Regions from separate parts of the Pantoea sp. SGAir0215 genome, predicted to be linked through region 1. Evidence: predicted binding sites of a transcription regulator. Region 1 holds the regulator's gene; each other region holds the start of a gene.
What was found. Region 1 encodes CRP, which controls carbon source genes, mostly activating them, when cyclic AMP is high. Its sites were predicted from a motif close to ATGTGANNNNNNTCACAT; they were not measured.
Positions count from the first base shown of each region.

Region 2: a site for CRP is predicted at 1,295-1,312, ahead of C1N64_RS12485 (6-phosphofructokinase). Genes of this name have one in related genera too.
Region 3: a site for CRP is predicted at 1,210-1,227, ahead of C1N64_RS03395 (PTS mannitol transporter subunit IICBA). Genes of this name have one in related genera too.
Region 4: a site for CRP is predicted at 2,473-2,490, ahead of C1N64_RS17115 (YfcZ/YiiS family protein). Genes of this name have one in related genera too.

Region 1 is NZ_CP028031.1:254,786-258,206, forward strand. It holds gene C1N64_RS01380 (phosphoribulokinase) at 1-716, shown strand, start outside; gene C1N64_RS01385 (OsmC family protein) at 746-1,150, opposite strand; gene crp (cAMP-activated global transcriptional regulator CRP) at 1,453-2,085, shown strand; gene C1N64_RS01395 (YccS/YhfK family putative transporter) at 2,144-3,421, shown strand, end outside.
Region 2 is NZ_CP028031.1:2,662,326-2,665,746, reverse strand. It holds gene C1N64_RS12490 (PTS sugar transporter subunit IIB) at 1-168, opposite strand, end outside; gene C1N64_RS12485 (6-phosphofructokinase) at 178-1,158, opposite strand; gene C1N64_RS12480 (YceI family protein) at 1,685-2,269, opposite strand; gene pqqF (pyrroloquinoline quinone biosynthesis protein PqqF) at 2,388-3,421, opposite strand, start outside.
Region 3 is NZ_CP028031.1:694,840-698,260, reverse strand. It holds gene C1N64_RS03400 (DUF3053 domain-containing protein) at 216-932, shown strand; gene C1N64_RS03395 (PTS mannitol transporter subunit IICBA) at 1,370-3,304, shown strand; gene mtlD (mannitol-1-phosphate 5-dehydrogenase) at 3,399-3,421, shown strand, end outside.
Region 4 is NZ_CP028031.1:3,677,599-3,681,019, reverse strand. It holds gene mlaA (phospholipid-binding lipoprotein MlaA) at 60-824, shown strand; gene fadL (long-chain fatty acid transporter FadL) at 949-2,223, opposite strand; gene C1N64_RS17115 (YfcZ/YiiS family protein) at 2,582-2,878, shown strand; gene fadI (acetyl-CoA C-acyltransferase FadI) at 3,041-3,421, shown strand, end outside.

The DNA of each region.
Region 1 (3,421 bases):
TGGACATGGCTATCCGAAAAGCGCGCGATCTGGGGCGACATATCAGCTACTTTGGCCCGGAGGCGAATGATTTTGGCCTGCTGGAGCAAACGTTCGTCGAATACGGCGAACACGGTAAGGGCCAGTCGCGTAAGTATCTGCACACCTATGATGAAGCCGTTCCCTGGAACCAGGTTCCCGGCACCTTCACGCCCTGGCAACCGTTACCTCCGGATACGGATGTGCTGTTTTATGAAGGCTTGCACGGCGGCGTGGTGACTGCACAACACAATGTGGCGGAAAAAGTCGATTTGCTGGTCGGCGTCGTGCCCATCGTCAACCTGGAGTGGATTCAGAAACTGGTGCGCGATACCAGCGAGCGTGGCCATTCACGCGAAGCGGTGATGGATTCGGTAGTGCGTTCCATGGAAGATTACATCAATTTCATTACGCCGCAGTTTTCACGAACCCATATTAACTTTCAGCGCGTCCCCACGGTGGATACCTCTAATCCCTTTGCCGCGCGCACCATCCCTTCGCTGGATGAAAGCTTTGTGGTTATCCACTTTCAGGGGCTGGAAGACATTGATTTTCCCTATCTGCTGGCCATGCTGCAGGGATCGTTTATTTCCAATATCAACACGTTGGTGGTACCCGGCGGCAAAATGGGACTGGCGATGGAGTTAATTATGGCGCCGTTAGTAAAACGGCTCATGGAAGGGAAACGGATTGAATAACCACAGAGGCCAGCCTGGCCTCTGTGAGATTACAGCGCAATCACTTCGTAGCTGTGGGTAATGTTGACGCCTTTGCCTAACATGATGGCGACAGAGCAATATTTTTCCGCGGACAGATCGACAGCGCGTGCCACGGCTTTATCCGAAAGTGCGTTGCCGCTGACGATAAAATGCAGATTGATATGGGTAAAGATGCGGGGGGCTTCTTCCCGACGTTCAGACGATAGTTTCACTTCGCAATCAACCACATCGTTGCGGCCTTTTTGCAAAATTGACACAACGTCAATGGCGCTGCATCCCCCTGCCGCCATCAGCACCATCTCCATAGGGCTCGGCGCTTTATCGCCAGAATTGCCATCCATCAGTACCTGATGGCCGGACGATGATTCCCCCAGGAATGTTAACCCTTCAACCCATTTGACGCGTGCCTGCATAATTTTGACCTCAGAATACCCTGTTTTGGCTCAGCGTACGCTTTTGCCTGGGAAACAGCAATCCAGAGAAAACGCCATCTTGCTGAAGCGAGACAACACAAGACAGTCGACGTAAGCTGTGCTACAAACAGAGCTGAAAATATTTTTCGTCATCCGAAGACGAAGCCGGGAAGAATGATGCGCACTGCGCCGAATGCAGCCCGAATAATTTCCTGAATGGAAAGACGCTTAACGCTTACATCGCCTGGCAGGGAAACAGAGCCCTGTATTTTGGGCACGATTACAACAGAGGATAATAGCGAATGGTTCTCGGCAAACCGCAAACAGACCCTACACTTGAATGGTTCCTGTCCCATTGCCATATTCACAAGTATCCATCCAAAAGTACGCTCATTCATCAAGGTGAAAAGGCGGAAACGCTTTACTACATCGTTAAAGGTTCCGTTGCGGTACTGATTAAGGATGAAGAAGGCAAGGAGATGATTCTGTCCTATCTGAATCAGGGCGACTTTATTGGTGAGCTTGGCCTGTTCGAAGAAGGTCAGGAGCGCAGCGCCTGGGTACGTGCGAAAACCGCGTGCGAAGTGGCAGAGATTTCCTACAAAAAATTCCGTCAGCTGATTCAGGTGAATCCGGACATCCTCATGCGCCTCTCCTCGCAAATGGCGCGCCGTCTGCAGGTCACATCGGAAAAAGTGGGCAACCTCGCGTTCCTTGATGTCACCGGTCGCATTGCGCAGACGTTGCTCAACCTGGCGAAACAGCCGGATGCCATGACGCATCCTGACGGCATGCAAATCAAAATTACGCGTCAGGAAATTGGCCAAATCGTGGGATGTTCACGTGAAACCGTGGGACGTATTTTGAAGATGCTGGAAGACCAGAATCTGATCTCCGCACACGGCAAAACAATTGTTGTTTACGGCACGCGCTAAGCTTTATTCTTCACGGCATAATGGCAACGTTATGCCGTGAATTATTTGCGTTGAGCCGATGTGGCGAAGAATAATTTATCACCCTGAAGTTAACTATGCCCTGCGCCAGACACTGGTGTTGTGTCTCCCCGTCGCGCTCGGCTGGCTGTTTGGCGATCTGCAAAAAGGATTGCTATTCTCATTGGTGCCTGCCTGCTGCAATATTGCCGGTCTGGATACGCCCCACAAACGTTTCTTTAAACGCCTGATTGTCGGCGGCAGCCTGTTTGCCCTGGGTAGCTTACTGATGCAGTGGCTTCTGTTTAAAGACGTGCCCTTACCGCTTATTCTTTTCGCCCTGCCTTTGCTGCTGGGCGTGACAGGTGAAATCAGCCCACTGCACGCACGGTTACTCCCTGCCACACTGATCGCAGCGATATTTACCACCAGCCTGATTGGCCGCATGCCCATTTACGTACCGCCCCTGCTCTACATCGGCGGTACGCTGTGGTATGGCCTGTTTAACTGGTTCTGGTTTTGGCTGTGGAAAGAGCAGCCAATGCGTGAAAGCCTGAGTCTGATTTACCGCGAACTGGCGAACTATTGTGACGCCAAGTACACCTTGCTGACGCAACTTACCGATCCGGAGAAGGCGCTACCACCGTTGCTGGCGCGGCAGCAAAAAGCAATCGACCTCATCAACACCTGTTATCAGCAGATGCATATGCTGTCCGCCAGCCGCGATCACAGTCATAAGCGACTGACCCGCGCTTTTCAGGTCGCACTGGATTTACAGGAACACATTTCTGTCAGCCTGCATCAGCCAGAAGAAGTGCAAAAACTGGTAGAACAAAGCCATGCAGAGGCCGTGATTCGCTGGAATGCGAAAACCATTTCCGCCCGTTTACGTGAGCTGGCAGACAACATCCTGTACCACCAACTGTCCAGTCGCTTTGATATGGACAAGCAGCTGGGGGCACTGGAAAAAATCGCCCGTCAGCACCCGGACAATCCGGTAGGAAATTTTTGCCTTTATCACTTCAGCCGCATCGCACGGGTACTGCGTACACAAAAGCCCCTTTATCAGCGTGATTTGATGGCGGATCGCCAGCGCCGTTTACCGCTTCTGCCCGCACTCAGAAGCTATCTCTCGCTGCGCTCATCTGCCCTGCGCACGGCCGGACGTTTTTCTGTGATGCTGATGCTGGGTAGCGGGCTGGCGCTGTTCTTTTCGATTCCCAAACCCTACTGGATTCTGATGACCATTATGTTTGTCAGCCAGAGTAACTACAGCGCCACACGGGTGCGTATTCAGCACCGTGCGCTGGGCACCTTTGCCGGGCTGGTGATTGCGGCA
Region 2 (3,421 bases), 2.1 Mb from region 1:
CGCTTTTTGCGTCAGAATCATGTCGGATTTAAATGCATTAGCTTCTGAAATTGTGGTGTGATCGATATCGGCTTCAATTTCCAGTTTTTTTAAAACGGCTTTCGCACTCATTTCGATGGCGAAACTTGAACCCAGACCACAACCACAAACACATAAAATTTTCAGCATGTTTTCTCCTCACACTATTTGCAGTTGTTTAGCGAGTTTATAATGGTGCCCTTCTGTATCGACCAGGCGTTTCTTCATGCTTATTAAGTCAATCGGAATAGGCTTATTGCTGCCGTTAATAATGACGGCTTTATTGCGCATTCCGGATTGAATACAACGAACCACTTCACTTGCCATAATGGTACCCTGATAAATTTCTTCACAGGTGGGATCGCCATTACGCAGTCCATAACCGACAATCGTTTTGCGAATGCGCACACCGATCAACGGTTCAAGTTGCTTAATTAAGGTATCGATTGCGCCCTGAAAGCCCGGTGAATATTCACGTGTATAGCCCTCAGAGCACAGGATAATGACGCTGTTCTGTTCACTGAGGCGCTGAGTGATGCGCCCGGCCAGCGTCGCCGTCGGAATCTGACACTCGGGGATTAACGCAAAATCCGCATTCGATTTTATTGCCGATTGCAGCGTCAGTTCACCGCAGTAACCGCCGAGCAACTCGACCATAAATACCCGGCCGGTTAATGCGCGGCCCGTATTCCGCAGTTTTGCCACCTCTTTAAGTACCTGCTCACAGGCAGTTGAAAAGCCCACGGTGTAATCACTGCCGAAGACATCGTTATCAATCGTCATACCGATGCCAAAACAGTTCACACCGAATTCGCTCAGCGTATGTAAAAATTGCAGTGAGCCATCTCCGCCGGCCATAATTAATACATCAATACGCAATGCCTTAAGCTGTCGGGTGATGGTTTCGTATTCGCTGCGAATTAATTTTCGCGTGGTCCTTCCCGACTGCATAACCGGAATCGAGGTAACAGAGAAATCCACTAAATCGCGTTGCGCAATTTCCTGACAGACATTATCGAGAAGTCCCGGAATACCGCCATTAAATAACAGCATTTCCGCCTGCGTCATTCTCGCAATCTGAAAAATAAAATTATTTATGCCGGTAACATCGCCGCCGCTGATTACCATCCCGATTCTCATTCTCCATTCCTCTCTGGCTCAATGCGTCTGCGGGCTATTGTTTCGGGATACAAGCCTTATATTTGCAAGTGAGATCACAAAAACGAGAGTATTTTGCCGGGTGGATAGATTGACAGCGGGGTTAAAACAGGTGTTTATGTGAATTAAATCACAATTAATAAGCGCGCCCGGTCTGTGAGCTTCGGTTGATAAAACAACGGGTTAAATATCATCAGGCGAAGAGAAACCGTTATTTCTGGCGCGTGTCCGGATAACAAAAAAACCGCGATGCAGATTTGTGATTTTCGCCTCACTTTTCACTGTGATGCTGACGGGTTATTTTGGCGGTCAGCATAGATACCGGTTATTTCGGCAGCGAAAAAGGATTCATCTTGTCCGGTTAACCGTTCACCGGGTTTTCTTACACGCGCGGCACGATGATGAACGTTTGCGCAAAGCGAGCTGTGCTGTACCGGTGACGTTGGGTGAAGCGGGCATAAAAAAACCCGGCAACGGATGTGCCGGGCTGGAAAACATGCTGAAAGCGTTATTTTGCGTACGCTTCGGTGGAGATGGTCAGTTTGACATCGTCGCTGACCGCAGGCACGTATTTATCCAGTTTGAAGTCAGAACGCTTGATGGTGCCGGTCGCATCAAAACCAATCGCCTGCTTTTTCACCATCGGATGCTCACCCTGCTTGTTCAGCGTGGCGTGCAGCGTAACCGGTTTGGTGATGCCTTTCAGCGTCAAATTACCTTCTACGTCAAATTTGTTATCGCCTTTAGCAATGACTTTGGTGCTGCGGAAGGTCGCGCTCGGGTATTTGGCGACGTCAAAATAGTCGGCGCCTTTAAATTCTTTCGTCAGTGCAGGCACATGGCTGTCAATTTTGGTGACAGGCAAGGTCACGTCAACACGCGACTGCTCGGGTTTGCTGCTGTCGAACACCAGTGACCCCGTGGCATCCGGAATATCGGCGGTAGGATGCGAGAAGCCGAAGTGTTCCCAGCTCATAACGACCGACGTATGCTGTGGATCCAGCTGGTAGTGCATTGTCTCAGCCTGAGAAACCGGGATATACAGCGCGGCAACTGCGATCAGTGGCAGTGTAAAACGTTTAACATCTTTCACTTTTCATTCCTTTTTTTATGGCGTCACATTGAGTCTGGTGCAAAGCGGCAGGAATAAAAAGTGAAGAGATTTGGCGTAAACAATCAAAATCATTCAACAATATCGACGAGTAATTATTCTACTGCTTATCGTCTGTACGTAAGATGCGCCACGCTGATTTCTGGCTGCATAACTGGTGATGCAGCTGCGTTAACTGCTGAGTGCTGAGGGCAGCAATATCCTGTGACGTCAGTGTGGGCAGTCCGTTAGCCTGACGCAGCGCCTCGACGGTGGGTTCTTCCTGCGCTGCGGCTAACTGTGTTTTCACCCCGTCGAGATCGGCCGCGTCTTTCACGGACGTCATCTGCTGCAGGAAATCGTCGCAATACTGAATCAGCGTTGTGGCAGACAGGGTCGGTGACTGAAGCGCAAAAAGAATACCGTCGATATCCACACAACGCTGGTAACGGCAGCTGACGACATAACCGATGGGGTGTTCAACACGGTAGCGCTGATAAAATCGCGGCGCGTATAGCAGCGCCAGCGCGCGCAGGGCGGCCAGCTGTTGAGGATCGGCCAGTGGTATGAACAGCAGAATGGCGCTGTCGTCCGAGGGGTGCGGTATCCTGCTTTCGCCGCTCACCCATGCCCGCGCGGGTAATGTAGCAGAATTGACCTTCAGCACGCTGAGCTGTTGCGCAAGTTGTTGATGTCGACGGGCATTACCGCCCAGAAGGATGGCCCGCCAGCGCTGCGGCTGCACGGACGACGCCAGGCAGTAAGGCAATTGTCGTAGCAGTTCGCGTATTGCAATACCGGGAATGGCAGAGCTGGCCTCTTCCGTTGTCGGCATCAGGCAGGATAACAGTTGCGCCAGCGCCGCGCTGAGCAACGCCTCGTCGGCGGGTAAGTCCAGCGTCAGTTGCCAGACGCCCTGCCTTTCACACCATTCCCCACCGCCGCCAAAGTGACGCAGTACTGCAAACACCGGCCGCAAGGCGCTTTCGCAGGCCTGACCTGCCGCCAGCGTGCTGTACAGTTCGGGACGAAGTATCAGCGTGCCGGAGGTTTCATCCGGGTGAATGTGTGGCAACGTCACCGCGGTGGTGGGCAGCCTGGCGGGCGGGAAAGGATTAGGGCCGGGATAATAAAACCACTCAACAGGGGGAACAC
Region 3 (3,421 bases), 440 kb from region 1:
GCCGCCCCTTATCGGGTATGGAAAAAAGCCTTTTCACTGCTCTTTAACAGGCTTTGTAAACGGATGAGGCCCTGATTTTACGTTTAACCTCTTTTTTCTTACCCATAATGGCCTGACAGCGCGCTTTCACATTGTGTGGCCATTAACGTTTGTTCTATTCTTTAGGCCACTGCTTACCCGGACATCAGCCAGTTTTACTGACAGGAGTTGAACCCATGGCTTCAGGAATTTCCCGCGTCCTGGCACGCAGCGGCATTATGCTGGCTGGCGTGCTTATCGTTCTGCAACTCACCGCGTGTGGTGATAAAGAAGGCGAACAACGCAAAGCGTTTATCGATTTCATGCAAAATACCGTTATGCGTAGCGGTGAACATCTGCCGAGTCTGAGTGAAAACCAGAAACAGAGTTTTGGCCCCTTTGCTGGGGATTACGCGATTTTGTATGGTTTCTCACAACAGGTGAATAAGACGGTCGATCAGGGCATGCGCCCGGTCGTGGATGAGCTTTCTGCTATTCGCGTGCCGCAGGACTACCTGAGTCGCCGGGATTCTCTGGCTCAGGCCACCAGCGCCCTGACCGTCGCCACCCAACAACTCGAAAGCGCCAAAATGCAGGCGGATAAGAGCAAAGCCGGTCTGAAACAGTCTGACGATCTGAAAAAGGTTTTCGATACCGCCTATGAAAAGGTCGTCACTCAGCCTGCCGCTCAGTTGATCCCATTGTTACCTAAACTCCAGGCGCTTAGTCAGGATGCGGTTAAAACTGGTGAATTTCTTCAGGCACAGGGCACACGCGTCAGTTTTAATAATGGCGGAGTCCAGTTCCCTACTCAGGAACAGGCTACCCAGTACAACAGCCTGATGACCAGTTTATCAGCGAATGTCCAGGCACTGACTCAGGCCAAGAATGCCGTTCAGGGCACGGGACAATAAATTTCACACGGACAGATTAGCGACTGTCCACCTCATAATCACTTCACCACGCGCTTGCGCTTCATAAAAACGGGCCAGATCAAAATGTGATCTGGCCCGTTTTTTATTAAATTAAGTTGTGACTTTAATCACATTTTATAAACAAAGCAGCATGATAAAAGTGTGATAAATATCACTTAAAGTAAAAAGAAACGGTCAAAGATTAGTCATAACTTTCCCGTATGACCCTTATTTTGTGATCTAAATCACTTAAAACGCCCCTGTCACCCCGTCATAAATGTGACCTGCATCACTCATGAGGTCACCCACTACGCAGGCCAATATTCGCGTGATAAAGTCCGCCTGCATACAGTAATACTGACGGCGCATCGCCGTAGTGGCTAAACAAAAACAAACGCGCGCTCCTGTTGCAGCGCGTCTCAACAAGGGGTGGGCTTATGTCCTCATCAGTAAAGGTCAAAGTTCAAAGCTTTGGTCGCTTTTTGAGTAATATGGTGATGCCTAACATCGGCGCGTTTATCGCCTGGGGTATTATCACCGCGCTGTTTATTCCAACGGGCTGGATTCCAAACGCAACACTGGCGAAACTTGTCGCCCCGATGATCACTTACCTGCTGCCATTGCTAATTGGCTTTACAGGTGGACGTCTGGTGGGAGGCGATCGCGGCGGTGTGGTGGGTGCCATCACGACAATGGGCGTGATTGTCGGTGCTGATATGCCGATGTTCCTCGGCTCGATGATCGCAGGCCCGCTTGGTGGCTGGGCAATTAAGTCATTTGACCGCATGGTTGACGGCAAAATCAAAAGCGGCTTCGAAATGCTGGTTAACAACTTCTCTGCCGGGATCATCGGCATGTTGTTGGCGTTGCTGGCCTTCCTGGCGATTGGTCCCCTTGTCGAAGGTTTGTCACATATTCTGTCCGCTGGCGTCAATTTGATGGTGCAAAATAACCTGCTGCCATTGACGTCTGTCTTTGTCGAACCGGCGAAAATCCTGTTTCTTAATAATGCTATTAACCACGGCATCTTCTCACCGTTGGGGATTCAACAGGCAAGCGAAGCCGGTAAGTCAATCTTCTTCCTGATTGAAGCCAACCCAGGCCCGGGTATGGGCGTACTGATGGCCTATATGTTCTTTGGTCGTGGTAGTGCGAAGCAGTCTGCCGGCGGTGCGGCTATCATCCACTTCCTGGGCGGTATTCACGAAATCTACTTCCCTTATGTCCTGATGGCACCACGCCTGCTGCTGGCCGTGATCCTCGGCGGTATGACCGGCGTGTTTACTCTGACGGTTCTGCATGGCGGCCTGGTTTCCCCTGCCTCACCGGGTTCTATCCTGGCGGTATTAGCCATGACGCCAAAAGGCGCTTATTTTGCGAATATTGCCGCCGTCTTCGCTGCTTTTGCTGTTTCCTTCGTGGTCTCTGCTATTTTGCTCAAAACCAGCAAAGTGAAAGAAGACGATGATATCGAAGCGGCTACGCAGCGCATGCATGACATGAAAGCCGAGTCAAAAGGGCAGGCGGTGCCAGGTGCCGCGGTTGCCAGCGATGCGATGAGCGTTGACCTGAACCATGTGCGTAAAATCATCGTGGCTTGTGATGCCGGCATGGGGTCAAGCGCTATGGGGGCAGGCGTACTGCGTAAGAAAGTTCAGGATGCAGGCTTAACGCATGTGTCGGTAACCAACAGCGCCATTAACGCGCTGCCGGGTGATGTTGACTTAGTCATTACGCATCGCGATTTGACCGAACGCGCCATTCGTCAGGCTCCTCATGCCCAACACATTTCACTGAATAACTTTCTGGACAGTGCTCTGTACAGCACGCTGACCCAGCGCCTGGCGGCGGCAAACCGGAGTGAAGCGAACCGGGAAGTCGTACAGAAAACATTGGGTGACAGCTATGATGACGGCAGTGCCAACCTGTTTAAACTGGGGGCGAGCAACGTGTTCCTGGGACTGAATGCCAGTAATAAAGAGCAGGCCATCCGCTTTGCGGGTGAGCAGTTGGTGAAAGGGGGTTATGTTCAGCCCGAGTACGTTGATGCGATGCTGGAGCGGGAAAAGCTGACGCCGACATACCTTGGCGAATCGATCGCGGTCCCGCACGGCACGGTTGAGGCTAAAGACCGGGTGCTGAAAACCGGTGTGGTTTTCTGCCAGTACCCTGCTGGCGTGCAGTTTGGTGATGAACCCGATGAGGTGGCGCGCCTGGTCATTGGTATCGCCGCCCGCAATAACGAGCATATTCAGGTGATCACCAGCCTGACCAACGCACTTGACGATGAGCAGGTCATTGAAAAACTGGCTCATACCAACAGCGTTCAAGATGTGCTGGATCTGTTATCAGGCAAGCCAGCGTTAGCCTGATTCGGTCCGACATTTTCCCTGGGGCGGTTATGCCCGTCCCACTTTGTTGGGGCGGACATGCCCGCCCCGTTGTCATTTGATATGGGTCAAAATTATGAAAGCGTTACATTTTGGAGC
Region 4 (3,421 bases), 1.1 Mb from region 1:
CTGATCTACCCGAGAAAGGCGGCAGGGTATACATCACTTATATGCACAGGGAGAAAAAAATGGATCACCGCCTGACCAGCCTGGCCTTGGCCAGTGTGCTTCTGGTGGGTTGTGCCAGTTCAAAGCCGGAGACCGATGCGCCAGCCGGGCGTAGCGATCCGTTTGAAGGCTTTAACCGCACAATGTTTAACTTTAACTACAATGTGCTGGACCCGTATGTGGTGCGTCCGGTGGCTGTGGCCTGGCGCGACTATGTGCCCGTCCCGGCACGTGCTGGCCTGAGCAACTTCCTGGGCAACCTGAGCGAACCCGCCAGTATGGTGAACGCTATTCTGGTCGGTGAACCGCGCAATGCCGGTATTCACTTCACGCGTTTCTTCCTGAATACCGTGCTGGGCCTGGGCGGCTTTATCGACGTTGCAGGCAAAGCGAACCCTGAGCTGGCGCGCCAGGGGCCGCAACGCTTCGGTACCACGCTGGGGCACTATGGCGTGGGCTACGGTCCTTACGTGCAGTTGCCTGGCTATGGCAGCTTTACGGTGCGTCAGGACGGCGGCGATTATGTGGATACGCTTTATCCGGTGCTGGGCTGGTTGACCTGGCCGATGTCCGTGGGTAAATGGGCACTTGAAGGGGTGGAAACACGTGCGCAACTGCTGGACTCCGATGCCATCCTGAAACAGCAGCGCGATCCTTACGCCTTTATGCGTAACGCCTATTTTGAGCGCTATGACTTCCTGGCGCGTGGTGGCAAGCTGAAGCCCGAAGATAATCCGAACGCAGCGGCAATTCAGGACGATCTCAAAGATATCGATTCTCAGTAATGTGAGGCCGCCCGGAAAAGGGCGGCTTCAGGCTGAAGTGATTTATACGAATGTTCTGTCAGGGCTCGCCAGGCGGAGCAAAAAAAAGCGACACAGTGTGTCGCTTTTTTTTGCGGTCAACATATCAGAATTTGTAGTTGAAGCTCGCGCCGTACAGCCAGGCTTTACCACTGGAATTAAAGGTGTAATTGCCTTCCTGAATGGTAACTTTCTGACCATGCATATAAGAGACGCCGACATCGACGGAGGCATCGTCATTAAATGCATAGGAGGCACCCGCACTCAGCCACAAGCGATCCTGATCCGGGATGGAGATGGAACGCTTGTCAGCCGGAACCGGGCTGTCATCAAAGGCGATACCGCTGCGGAAGGTCCAGTTTTTATCGTACTGGTAAGTGGTACCCAGGGCGATACGGTAGGCATCATGGAAGCCTTCATCTTTATAGAACAGCGTCTGACCATTCGAACCGGTCGCTTTCAGCTCCTGGAACTGGCTCCAGCTGGTATAGGCCAGGCTATAGTGAACGGCCCATTGTGGCGCGACTTTATGCCAGCCTGAAACTTCCCACATTTCTGGCAGATTCAGGGTTAATGAACCCGGAATCGTGTTTCCGCTTGTGCCAAAAGGTGCGCCGGGGATGTTAAATGCGTTGATGGCCGCAGGAAGATTACTTTTGTAATCCCCATCAAAGTCAACTTTCACTTCAGAGCGGTAGGTAAAACCAAAACGGTTATTATCATCAACTTCATAAAGTACACCGGCGTTCCAGCCGTAACCCCATTCATTCCCCTTTAGTCGGGTAATTTGGGTATCCGCAGGAATGCCCAGCGCGGAGAACGACTCTCCGGCATAACGCTCAATTTTCGCTTTAGCATAAACGGCATCAAAACCCACACCAAAGCTGAAGTGTTCATTCAGGCGGTAGGCGGTGCTGAGGTTAAGATTCACGGTCGTCAGGTCTGTTTTACCGCCGAATCCGCCTGCGGTATAACCGTTATTAAATTCTGTCGCCAGACCGTAGTTTGAGGTGGCAGAGGCCCCTACCCACCATTGGTCATTAATCGGCTGGACATAGTGCAGATCAGGGACCCACTGATTAGGCGCGATGTTTTTCGCATCCAGGCTACGTCCTGTTGGACTCTGGCCGCTGATATCCACTTGAGGATCGATATAAACCGCACCGAGTGAAAATTCAGGGCGATCCATCAGCGCCATGGTCGCCGGGTTACGGCTGGCTGAGGCCGCCGTATCACCCATTGCGCCTTCGCCTGAATAAGCACGACCTAAACCAATGGAAGAAAATTCATTTAACTGAAATCCGGCTGCGTAAACGTTAGAGGAAATAAGCGCTACCGCAGCTGCCACGGCTGACTTTGCGAACAGGTTTTTATGGTTCATGACCACAACCTCATGTGAATTATTATTTAACGTTGTGACGTCGTGTAACAAGGAACGGCGGATTGTATGGACTGATGACGGTCGGACATATCAGACCAGTGCGGAGAGTATAGGTCCGACCTGTACACATGTTGCAATATTGTTTTTAAATTATTTCCAATTTGATAGATGAAAATTCGATCTGCTTAACACTTCTCTGCGGGAAACGAGGCAGGCAGCAGGCGCAAAACTGATTCAGATCAAATTATATTGTGATATTCGTCACTTAGCGTCGCGTGCATAGCGGGGGAGAAATCCACAGCGTAGAATTTTTCGCAGCGAAGGCTTTTCCCTTTAGTTGTGAAACCAGGAGATTACCATGACGGATGCTCTGAAAAAATGTCGCGCGACCGAAACGGCGGCATGCTGTTGTGTGGATGTCGGTACCGTAATGGACAACACCGATTGTACCGCCAGTTGGTCAGCGTGGTTTGGCCAGCGCGCGGAAGCCGACAGCAAACTGGCTGAACTGAGCGAAAGGGCGCGTCAGGTCGAGTCCGATCCCTGTGTCATAGATGCGCGATTCACAGAAGAGACGGGCGGCGTGCGGCTTGATGTTGCTTTTACTTTTAGCTGTCAGGCAGAAACCCTGATTTTTCAGTTAGGTTTACGCTGAACCGCTTAACGCCGCTGCCCGGCGGCGTTTGTCATTTTCGTGTTTCTCATCTCACTTTTCTCTTCCTGATGTTGGCGGCGTAGCCGCTTGTGGTTAACACTGTGGATCAGGTCAGACCTCTTTTGGCAATGATGCCCCGGTCACGATGCACAGGTGGATACAATGAGCAAAGCGCAGTCACTGTTGACGCGTACGGGCGAGCGCATCGCTATCACTCATGGATTACGTACGCCTTTTCTCCGTCAGGCGGCAGGATTTCATGGCATTCCCGCCGTAGAGTTGGGCCGGATGGTGGTCAGTGAAATGGTGGCCCGGAGTGAGTTACCGGTCGGGATGATTGAGCAACTGGTGTTTGGTCAGGTGGTGCAGATGCCAGAGGCTCCCAACATCGCGCGGGAAATTGTGCTGAGCAGTGGCCTCAGCGTCAGTACCGATGCGTACAGCGTCAGCCGAGCCTGTGCGACCAGCTTCCAGGCGGTGGCTAACGTCACGGAAAGCCTGCTGGCAGGCACGATTTCGGTCGGTATTGCGGGCGGCGCGGAT